3 regions of the Bradyrhizobium sp. TM102 genome follow, and region 1 is predicted to be linked to each of the others. Evidence: riboswitches for the same ligand, from Rfam matches in the RefSeq annotation. Region 1 holds a riboswitch; each other region holds the start of a gene.
The links. Region 1 has a riboswitch for cobalamin ahead of GDN70_RS19435 (TonB-dependent receptor). Riboswitches for the same ligand answer to the same signal wherever they lie in the genome.

Region 2: linked by a shared signal. The riboswitch ahead of GDN70_RS25865 (energy-coupling factor ABC transporter permease) and the one ahead of GDN70_RS19435 (TonB-dependent receptor) in region 1 are both predicted to bind cobalamin.
Region 3: linked by a shared signal. The riboswitch ahead of GDN70_RS25930 (DUF1636 domain-containing protein) and the one ahead of GDN70_RS19435 (TonB-dependent receptor) in region 1 are both predicted to bind cobalamin.

The regions. Positions count from the first base shown of each region.
Region 1 is NZ_AP021855.1:4,057,348-4,060,877, forward strand. It holds gene GDN70_RS19420 (adenylate/guanylate cyclase domain-containing protein) at 1-569, shown strand, start outside; gene GDN70_RS35010 (hypothetical protein) at 694-870, shown strand; gene GDN70_RS19425 (hypothetical protein) at 1,009-1,218, shown strand; gene GDN70_RS19430 (hypothetical protein) at 1,332-1,595, shown strand; cobalamin riboswitch at 1,639-1,853, shown strand; gene GDN70_RS19435 (TonB-dependent receptor) at 1,967-3,530, shown strand, end outside.
Region 2 is NZ_AP021855.1:5,407,232-5,410,761, reverse strand. It holds gene GDN70_RS25875 (cobyrinate a,c-diamide synthase) at 1-1,237, shown strand, start outside; gene cobA (uroporphyrinogen-III C-methyltransferase) at 1,234-1,965, shown strand; cobalamin riboswitch at 2,011-2,230, shown strand; gene GDN70_RS25865 (energy-coupling factor ABC transporter permease) at 2,267-2,944, shown strand; gene cobF (precorrin-6A synthase (deacetylating)) at 2,991-3,530, shown strand, end outside.
Region 3 is NZ_AP021855.1:5,419,802-5,423,331, reverse strand. It holds gene GDN70_RS25940 (cobyric acid synthase) at 1-536, opposite strand, end outside; gene cobO (cob(I)yrinic acid a,c-diamide adenosyltransferase) at 542-1,177, opposite strand; cobalamin riboswitch at 1,218-1,438, shown strand; gene GDN70_RS25930 (DUF1636 domain-containing protein) at 1,532-1,906, shown strand; gene cobW (cobalamin biosynthesis protein CobW) at 1,903-2,937, shown strand; gene cobN (cobaltochelatase subunit CobN) at 2,937-3,530, shown strand, end outside.

The DNA of each region.
Region 1 (3,530 bases):
CCGAGATGGTCGACCAGGTGCCCGCGCTGCAGAAGCAGCTGCCCGACCTGCTCGGCATCCGCGCCATGCCGGCGCCGTGTGACCTGCGGATCGGCATCGCCACCGGCGAGGTCCTGACCGGCAGCATCGGCTCCGAGCTGATGATGAGCTTCACCGTGATGGGCGACGCCGTGAACCTGGCCTCGCGGCTGGAGGCCGTCAACAAGGTCTACGGAACCCGCATCCTGATCTCGCAGGCAACTGCTGACGCGATCGGAGCGCGGCTCGAATTGCGCGAGATCGATCGTCTGGCGGTCGCGGGCCAGAGCGCGCCGCAGCCGATCTTCGAGGTGATGGCGCGGGCGGGCGCACTCACCGGCGCGCAGGACAGCCTGCGCACGCATTATGCCGAAGCGCTCGCCGCCTATCGGGCCCGCCGCTTCGACGAGGCGCGCGCCGCCTTCAACGCCGCGCTCGAAGCCGTCCCCGGCGACGGCCCCTCGCGCACGATGCTCGGCCGCATCGCGCAGTTCGAGGCCAAGCCGCCGGAAGAGGGGTGGGACGGCGCCTGGCGGCTGGAGCAGAAATAGCCGTTTTTGTTGCGCCAGCTCGCCCTGTCCGGAAAAAACGTTTCTACTCGATAACGATGTTCGCCGTGACCTATTTCCCGGGCTTAGGTTGGATGTCCTTGAGGCGTTTGACGGGGACACGCCGATGACGGAACTTCAGGACAGGCTGGAACGGTTCGAGACGCTCACCGCCGAATGCGAGCTGATCGCCAAGCTCGCCACCGACAGCACCAAGCGCGAGTTCTATCTGAAACTCTCGGAGCAATACCGTCAGCTGGCGGTGGACATGCGGCAGGCGATCGCGACCAAGGCTGCTGCCTGACGCCGGCTGCAATCCGTTCTTAAGGTTTGGCGCGCATCCTTGACCTCGCGAGCGATCGCTCGTGGTGGAAAGGCCGGGGTTCGCTGCAATGCAGCGCACCTCGCGAGTGTCATTTGCCATGCTTGACAGGGCAATCACATGCGCCTCGTTGCCGTGATCATATTCGCGCTCATGACGGCGGCCTGCGACCAGGAGCAGGATATCACCGGCTCGACGCCGACCTGCCCGATGCGGAACTACAGCTACAATCCCCGCGACATGAACCAGTGCGTCAATGCCTGCAAATCGTGCGATCGCGGCACCACGGTCACCTGCACGACCTCCTGCACCCTCAAGGGCGCGCGCTGAGCGCACCGCCTTCTGCCTTGTAGGGATGCAACCAGTGGAATGGGCGGTGCCTGGGCACCGGAACGATTCACATGGGTCAATCATTGAAGCAAGTGGGCAGGACGCGGAGTCCGATGGAAATGGGTATGCTCGATCCCGGCCGGTTTCTGGTGTCGTGCTCGCATTGCGATGCCTGGCCGATGGCAGCCAACGTGAAGCGGTCGAGTTGGACGGCGTCTCCACACGAGGTGCGCTTTGTCTGCACGCGCTGCCGGCGCGAGGAGACCGCGATCGTCTCGGCCTCCGGCGAATTGACCCCGATCAAGCGCGTCGATGTTCCGCCGCGCGACGTCGCTGCCGCCTGGGCCCAGGCGCAACGGGTGCGAGGGCGGACCTGAGCGGCCGGCACCTAACGGTCGATTGACTCCCGGGGCGAACGGCTCGTAAATGATCGGCGACGGTTCTCCTCATGGAGATCAAAAGGGAATGTGGTGCGGGATTGTCCCAACGCCGGGATTATCTCAACGCCACGGCTGCCCCCGCAACTGTAAGCGGTGAATCTTTCGTCTCATGCCACTGGGAAACTCGGTCCTGGGAAGGCGACGCAAGGTCACGACCCGCGAGCCAGGAGACCTGCCGTCAGCCGTGGTCACACGCGAAGATGTCGGTCGGGGAGTACAGACATTAGCTTCACCGGAGCAATCCATCGCTCTGCCGTGAAACCTCGTTCGCTGTGACGTGCCACTGACGTCATACCGAGGTTACCATTGTGTCCCGTCTCGTCTCTGCCGCCAGGCGCTTTGCCGCCGGCCTGCTCGCATCCGTTTCCCTGCATTCGCTCGATCCGTCCTCCGCCTTCGCCCAGCAGGCGCTTGCCGAGCAATTGCCGCCGATCGAGGTGACCAGGTCCGACGATCAGAACCGAACGCGCGCCAGGGCGATCGGCGATGGCGAGGCGGGGGTGAGGACGAATGTCGCGCCGGCAGGCAATGGCGCCGGCTCATCCGGCTCCGGCGGTGAGGCTGCCGCCGGCAGCGGCGGCATCGTCGGGGCCGCGACGACCGTCATCACGGCAGCCGATATCGCGCATTCGCCATCGCAGACGCTCGCCGAGATCATTGCGACGCAAACGCCGGGGGCCCAGATCACGACGTTCTATGGCGGCCAGATCGGCGCCAAGACCAGCGTGGACCTGCGTGGCTTCGGCGCCTTTGCCACTGCCAACACGCTGGTGCTGGTCAACGGCCGGCGGCTGAACGACGTCGACATGGCGCAGGTGGATCTCTCCACCATCCCGCTCAATTCCATCGAGCGCATCGAGGTGACGCGCGGCAATTCCGGCGCGGTGCTCTATGGCGACAACGCGGTCGGCGGTGTGATCAACATCGTCACCAAAAACGGCGTCGGCGGACCGCCCGTGACCGCGCGCATCGAGGCCGGCTTCGGCTCGTTCAACACCAGGCTCGGCAACGTGTCGACCTCGCTCAATTCCGGTCGGTGGTCGACCTCGTTCTACGGCAATACGGTCAGGACCGATGGCTATCGCGACAACAACCGCTATTCCCAGCAGAATGGCGTCGGCAATCTCAATTACACCACGCCAGGCCTGACTGCTTTTCTCACGGTTACCGGTGATAATCAGGAGCTGCGACTGCCGGGCGGCCGCACCGTCGATCCCTCGATCGGCCTCGACGAGCTCAGGGCCAACCGGCGAGGGACCAGCACGCTGTTCAACTACGCCAACCAGCAGGGTTTTGGCGCGACTGCGGGTTTCACCAAGACCCTGATCAGCGGCGTCGATCTCATCGTCGACGGCGGCGTGCGCGACAAGAAGCAGCAGAGTGCATTCTTTTCCAGCCCGACGCCGGTTCCGGCCTTCTTCTCGTCGACCTATGTCGGTTCCCATCTGACGACATGGTCGATCACGCCGCGGCTCAGCGTGAAGAGCCTGCTGCTCGGCATGCCGTCGCAGCTTCTGACCGGCATCGACTATTACGATGCGAGCTTTGAGCAGAACCGCGGCGCCGGGCAGGGGCTCGCCCCCTGGCACAATTACGACCTCAGGCAGCAGACGGTTGCGGGTTATTTCCAGCACACATTGGGAATCGCCCCCACGACAGACATCTCCTACGGCGCGCGGTTGCAGAACGTCAGTCTTGCGGCACGCGACAATTTCGACCCGGCAGCTCCGTTCAACGCCGACATCGGCGCGTTGCCGCTGACGAGCAACGAGACCCAATATGCGCTGCATCTCGGCGCCGAGCATCGCCTGAACGACCAGGTCTCGCTGTTCGGCCGCGTAGCGCGCGCGTTCCGCACGCCTGATGTCGACG
Region 2 (3,530 bases), 1.3 Mb from region 1:
CGCCTGGCGCAATCGCGGATTGAACGTGCAGTGCTTCAAGAGCGGTCCCGATTACATCGATCCCGCCTTCCACGCCGCCGCCACGGGGCGCGCTTCCGTCAACGTCGATAGCTGGGCGATGGACCGCGGGGGCATCGCCCATCTCGTCAGCCGCGGCGCGGACGCCGATGTCGTGCTCGCCGAGGGATCGATGGGCCTGTTCGACGGCGTCGCCGCGCGCGGTGTCTCCGGCACCGGTGCCACCGCCGACATTGCGGAGATGCTGGGCTGGCCGGTGGTGCTGGTGATCGATCCTTCCGGTCAGGCGCAGACCGCGGCGGCGATCGCCGCGGGACTTCGCGATTATCGCCCCGGTGTGCGCCTTGCGGGCGTCGTGCTCAACCGCGTTGCCAGCCCGCGCCACGAAGACCTCGTGCGGCGTGCGCTCAACGATTCCGGCATTGCCGTGTTCGGCGCGCTGCCGCGTCATGCCGAGATCAGCCTGCCGAAGCGACATCTCGGCCTGGTGCAGGCCGAAGAGCAGGGCGAGATCGGCAAGCTGATCGACGAGGCCGCGCGCTTCGTCGCCGAGCATGTCGATGTCGATGCGGTGCTGCGATCGGCTGCCAGCTGGTCGCCGCAACCTGCCGCGAAGGGGCTGAACGTGACGCCACCGGGCCAGCGCATCGCGCTCGCCCGCGATGCGGCGTTCTCCTTCGTCTATCCGCATATGCTGGAAGCCTGGCGCCGGGCGGGCGCGGAGATCTCGACATTCTCGCCGCTCTCCGATGAAGCGCCTGACGCGAGCGCCGATGTGTGCTGGCTGCCCGGCGGTTATCCCGAGTTGCATGCCGGCAAGATCGCGGCCAATGCGCGTTTTCGCAGCGGCCTGCGCGCCTTCGCCGAAACGCGGCCGGTGCACGGCGAATGCGGGGGCTATATGGTGCTGGGAACCGCTTTGACCGATGCGGACGGAATCCGCCACGAGATGACAGGCCTGCTTGGCCTCGAGACGAGCTTTGCCAAGCGCCGCATGCATCTCGGTTATCGTCTGGCCGAACTCGCCGCGCCGATGCCGGGACATCGCTCCGGCGCGCGCCTGCGCGGCCACGAATTCCACTATTCGACCATTCTTGCCCAGCCTGATACGCCGCTGGCGGTCGTGCATGATGCGACTGGCGCAGTCATCGCCGAGACCGGCTCGCAGCGCGGCCACGCCACCGGCACCTTCTTTCATCTGATCGCGGAGGACCGGTGAGCGGATTCGTCTCCTTCATCTCCGCCGGGCCCGGCGACCCCGAGCTTCTCACGCTCAAGGGCGCCGCGCGGCTGCGCGAAGCCGACGTCGTGCTCTATGACGATCTTGCCTCTGGCGCGATCCTCGATCTCGCCCGGCCAGGCGCCAATCTCGTCGCGGTGGGGAAACGGGCAGGGCGTCCCTCGACCAAGCAGCACCACGTCAACCGCCTGCTGGTCGACTATGCGGCGACAGGCGCACGCGTGGTGCGGCTCAAGTCGGGCGACGCCGGCATTTTCGGCCGGCTCGAGGAAGAACTTGAGACGCTGCGTGAGGCCGGCATCGGCTACGAGATCGTTCCCGGCGTGACATCGGCCTGCGTTGCCGCGGCGCAAGCCGGCATTCCCCTGACCCGGCGCCATACCTCGCGCCGGGTGCAGTTCGTGACCGGGGCTGATGTCACCGGCGCGTTGCCGCCTAACCTGAACTGGGGGGCACTGGCCGACCCGGAAGCGACGACCGTGGTCTATATGGGCCGGCGCACCTTCCCAGCGCTTGCTGCAAAATTGATCGCGCACGGCCTCGCCCCAACCACGCCGGCATTGTTCGCCGAATCCCTCGGACGCCCCGACGAACGGCTGGTCCGCACCACCATCGCCGAGCTTGCCGAGCAGCTTGCGCGCGGCGGGGCCGCCTCGACGGCCGCCGTGATCCTGTTTGGGGCGCTGGCGGGGGATTATCCCACATGACGGCCTTGGCCGCCGTTCGCCCCTTGACGCAGGCTCAGCGAAAGGGGCACACAAGAGAGGCATGGTGCTCGACGCGGCGCAAAGCGCCGGAGCATAATCGGGAATGGGGGTGGGCGGACCCAGTTGCGGCGCCCAAAACCCCAGCCGCCCCCGCGACTGTAAGCGGTGAGGGACTCCGATCAGCCACTGGGCCGCAAGGTCCGGGAAGGCCGGAAATCCCGGGGAACCGCGAGCCAGGAGACCGGCCCTGCACGTTTTGAGGCCAAGGCCGTCGGGTGTGACGGCAGGAAGGAACTGAGCCATGCATATCGAACCCGGGGTCGTGACGGGCGCCAAGCTCGTGTTGAGTTACGCAACCGGCATCGCCGCAGGCGGCGTTGCGCTGAAGCTCGCGGTCGAGACCGTGCGTGAGCAGGGCATCACGTCGTTCGCGGCGCGGACGCTGGCCACCACAGTCCTCGTCTTCACTTTCTTCGAGATCCTGCCGCACTTCCCGGTCGGCGTCTCCGAGGTGCACTTCATTCTCGGCTCGACACTGTTCCTGCTGTTCGGCGCGGCGCCGGCGGCATTCGGCCTTGCCTTCGGTCTGCTGCTCCAGGGCGTGTTCTTCGAGCCGGCCGACATCCCGCAATACGGCATGAACGTCACCACGCTGCTGGTGCCGCTGTTCACGATCCAGGCGATCGCCACACGGATCATCTCGCGCAACACCGCCTATGTCGATTTGAAGTATCGGCAGGCGTTGGCGCTCTCGACGACCTACCAGGCCGGCGTGATCGCCTGGGTGGCGTTCTGGGCGCTCTATGGTTCGGGCTTTGCGATGAGCAACCTCGCCAACATCGCGACGTTCGCGGCGTCCTATGCGCTCGTCATCGTGATCGAGCCGCTCGCCGATCTCGCGGTGCTGGCACTGGCGAAGTCGCTGCGCGGCGTCACCGCGCCCGGCCTCGTCACCCCGCGCCTGCACAACGCGGCCTGAGAGACAAGCGAACGGGCGGCCAGCAGGGCCGCCCGTCGCGTTCGCGATGCTCACACTCTCCCTGATAGGCATCGGTTGCGGCGATCCCGACCAGCTCACGCGCGCCGCTGTTCAGGCGATCAACGCCGCCGATCTCGTCCTGATTCCGCGCAAGGGGGCGGCAAAGTCCGATCTCGCCGATCTCAGGCGGACGATCTGCGCGGACGTGCTCACCAGCGACAAGACAATCATTGCCGAATTCGACCTTCCCGTGCGCGACGCTGGTGAAGCTGACTATCGCAAGGGCGTGGACGATTGGCATGATGCGGTTGCCGCGGCCTGGTCGAAAGCGATCGCAAACCATCTCGAAGGCGAAGGCAAGGTTGCGCTGCTGATCTGGGGCGATCCCTCGCTCTATGACTCCTCGCTGCGCATTGCACGACGGCTCAATCCGTTGCCGACGATCGAGGTCGTGCCCGGTATCACCTCGATCCAGGCGCTGTGCGCGGCGCATGCGCTGCCGCTCAACGACATCGGCGAGCCTTTTCTGGTCACGACGGGGCGGCGCTTGCGCGAAGGCGGCTGGCCGCAAGATGTCGATACCGTG
Region 3 (3,530 bases), 1.4 Mb from region 1:
TTGATGCCGACGAGCTGGGCGATGACGCCGCCGCGGTCGATGTCGCCGATCAGCACGACCGGCACGTCGGCCTTGCGCGCAAAACCCATATTGGCGATGTCGGCCTTACGCAAATTCACCTCGGCCGGACTGCCGGCGCCTTCCACCAGCACCAGATCGGCGCGTGCCTTCAGCCGCTCAAAGCTCTCCAGCACCGCGCCCATCAGCGAGGGCTTCATCGCGGCGTAGTCACGCGCGCGCGCAGTCGCGATGCGCTTTCCGTGGACGATCACCTGCGCGCCGACATCGGTCTCGGGCTTGAGCAGCACGGGGTTCATGTCGGTGTGCGGTTCGACGCCTGCTGCCAGCGCCTGCAGCGCCTGGGCGCGGCCGATCTCGCCGCCATCGATGGTGACGGCGGCGTTGTTCGACATGTTCTGCGGCTTGAACGGCAGCACGCGCAGGCCGCGCCGCGTGAAGGCACGCGCAAGGCCTGCGACGATGAGCGACTTGCCCACGTCCGAGCCGGCCCCCTGGATCATCAATGCGCGCGCCATCGAACTCAGAACTCGACGCCGGCCTGCGCCTTGATGCCGGAGCGGAAGGGATGCTTGACCAGCGTCATCTCGGTGACGAGATCGGCGATCTCGATCAGCTCGTCCTTGGCGTTGCGCCCGGTGAGGACGACATGCGTCATCGGCGGCTTCGAGGTGGTCAGAAACTCGACGACCTCGGCGATGTCGAGATAGTCGTAGCGCAGCGCGATGTTGATCTCGTCGAGCACGACCATGCGCAAGCTCTCATCGAGGATCAGCTCCTTGGCCTTCTCCCAGCCGGCGCGCGCGGCGGCGATGTCGCGGGCGCGGTCCTGCGTCTCCCAGGTAAAACCTTCACCCATGGCGTGGAACTGGCAGAGGTCGCCGAAATGGCCGGTGAGCAGGCGTCGCTCGCCGGTATCCCAGGCGCCCTTGATGAACTGCACGACCGCACAGGGGAAGCCATGGGCGACGCAGCGGACGATCATGCCGAAGGCCGAGGAGGACTTGCCCTTGCCGGCGCCGGTGTGGACGATGATGAGGCCCTTTTCGCCGCTCTTGGTCGCCATGATCTTGTCGCGGGCGGCCTTCTTCTTCGCCATTTTCGTGGCGTGGCGGGCGTCGGTTTCCTCGGCCGTTTTTGTATCCGGTTCAGGCGTCATCGGTCCCGGTCCTTCGGCTTGACAAGTGGCGGCCACCGGCAAATGGTGGCCCGGCGTTGGTTCCTGTCCTATGACAGGCGAAGAGGGAATGCGATAGGGTCCGAATCGGCAAGATTTGGGTCCAAAATGCAGCCGCCCCCGCGACCGTGACCGGAGAGATGCCCGAAGCCACTGATTCCCGCGGGAATCGGGAAGGCGGGGATCGAAGGGGAAAACCCTGCTCCGCAAGCCGGGAGACCTGCCAGCGCGGACGAGTTTTGGACCGGCGGACGGGGTGTTCCGCGACGGGGAAACGGGCCTTCTGAAGAATGGTCCGTGTGCCTCATCGCCTCCCGCTGTTATCTGGAAGAGGCGATGACCGTCACACTTCACGTCTGCATCACCTGCCGTGCCGGCGAGACGCCTGGCGAGGGCGAGGCGACGCCCGGCAAGCGCCTGCATGGGGCGATCCTCGACGCCGGCGTGCCCGAGGGCGTCAATGTGGTTCCCGTCGAATGCCTGTCGGCCTGCAATCAGGGCTGCTCGGTCGCGCTCAGCGCGCCCGGCCGCTGGTCGTATGTCTATGGCCGCCTGTCGGATGCGAATGCGCAGGATGTGGTCGCGGGGGCGGCGGCCTATGCGGCGGCGCCGGATGGTCTCGTGCCCTGGCGCAGCCGGCCGGAAATATTCCGCAAGCAATCGCTTGCCCGCATACCCCCCATTGCCGTCGTGCCGGAGGCCGCCGAATGAACTCGCTCGCAAAAGTCCCTGTGACGGTGGTCACCGGTTTTCTCGGCTCCGGCAAGACGACGCTGATCCAGCATCTGCTCAGCAATGCCGGCGGCAAGAAGCTCGCGGTGCTCGTGAACGAGTTCGGCAGTGAGGGCGTCGACGGCGAGATATTGAAATCCTGCGCCGATGCCAATTGCCCGGAGGAGAACATCGTCGAGCTCGCCAATGGCTGCATCTGCTGCACGGTCGCGGACGATTTCATTCCGACCATGGAGAAACTGCTGGCGCGGCCCGTGCGCCCCGATCACATCCTGATCGAGACCTCGGGCCTGGCGCTGCCGAAGCCGCTGCTGAAGGCATTCGACTGGCCGGAGATCCGCTCGCGCATCACCGTCGACGGCGTGATCGCGCTCGCGGATGCCGAGGCTGTCGCCGCCGGCCGCTTTGCACCGGATCCTGATGCCGTCGAAGCGCAGCGGGCGGCAGACCAAAATCTCGATCACGAGACGCCGCTGTCGGAGGTGTTCGAGGATCAGATCGCCTGCGCCGATATCGTGCTGCTGACCAAGGCCGATCTTGCGGGCGCGGCGGGGCTTGAAGCGGCCAAGGCGGCGATTATTGCCGAGATGCCGCGCCGCGTGCCGATGCTCCCCGTGACCGACGGCGCGATCGATGCGCGCGTCATCCTCGGTCTCGGCGCCGCCGCCGAGAACGATCTCGCTGCGCGCCCCTCGCATCATGACGGCGAGGAGGAGCACGAGCACGATGACTTCGCCTCCGTCGTGGTCGACCTTCCTGAAGTCGCCGACGTCGATGCGCTGGTCGCATCCGTCCAGAAGCTGGCACGCGAGCAGAACGTGCTGCGGGCCAAGGGTTACATCGCGGTCGCGGGCAAGCCGATGCGGCTGCTGCTGCAGGCCGTCGGCGAGCGCGTGCGCCACCAGTTCGACAAGCCGTGGGGCGCCGGTCACAGGCGGTCGAAGCTCGTCGTGATCGGCGAGCACGGCGATATCGACGAGGCCGCCATCAAGGCAGGACTAGGTATCTGATGCACGTCGTCTTCCGCGAGAGCCGTGGTCTGGAGGAGACCGCGACGCCAAGGGATATCGGCCAGGACCCGGCCGATCTCGTGGTGCTCTCGTATTCGGATTCGGATCTCGCGGCGTTCGCAGCCGGCTGGCGGCGTGGTCGCGAGAACCTGCCGACGCTGCGGCTCGCGAACCTTGCTGAGCTGCGTCATCCGCTGTCGGTCGACACCTATATCGAGCGCACGCTGTCGCAGGCGCGCGGCATTCTGGTGCGGCTGATCGGCGGGGAGTCCTACTGGCCATATGGGCTTGCGGCCCTGCAACAGCTCGCGAAGGACCGTGGCATTGTGCTGGCCGTGCTGCCGGCCGATGGCCGTGACGACACGCGGCTCGATGCATACTCGACCTTGCCGGTCTCGACGCTGCGCCGGCTCAAGGTGCTCTGCGACACCGGCGGCCCGGTCGCGGCGCAGGCCGCGATTGCACAGCTCGCGCTGGCCTCGGGCCTCTATGCCGGGCCAGTTATCGGCGAGACGACCGTGCCCGAGATGGGGTTCTACGATCCCGCGCGTGGTGTCATTGCTGCGCCGGTGGGCGGCGAGGGCAGGCCGCGC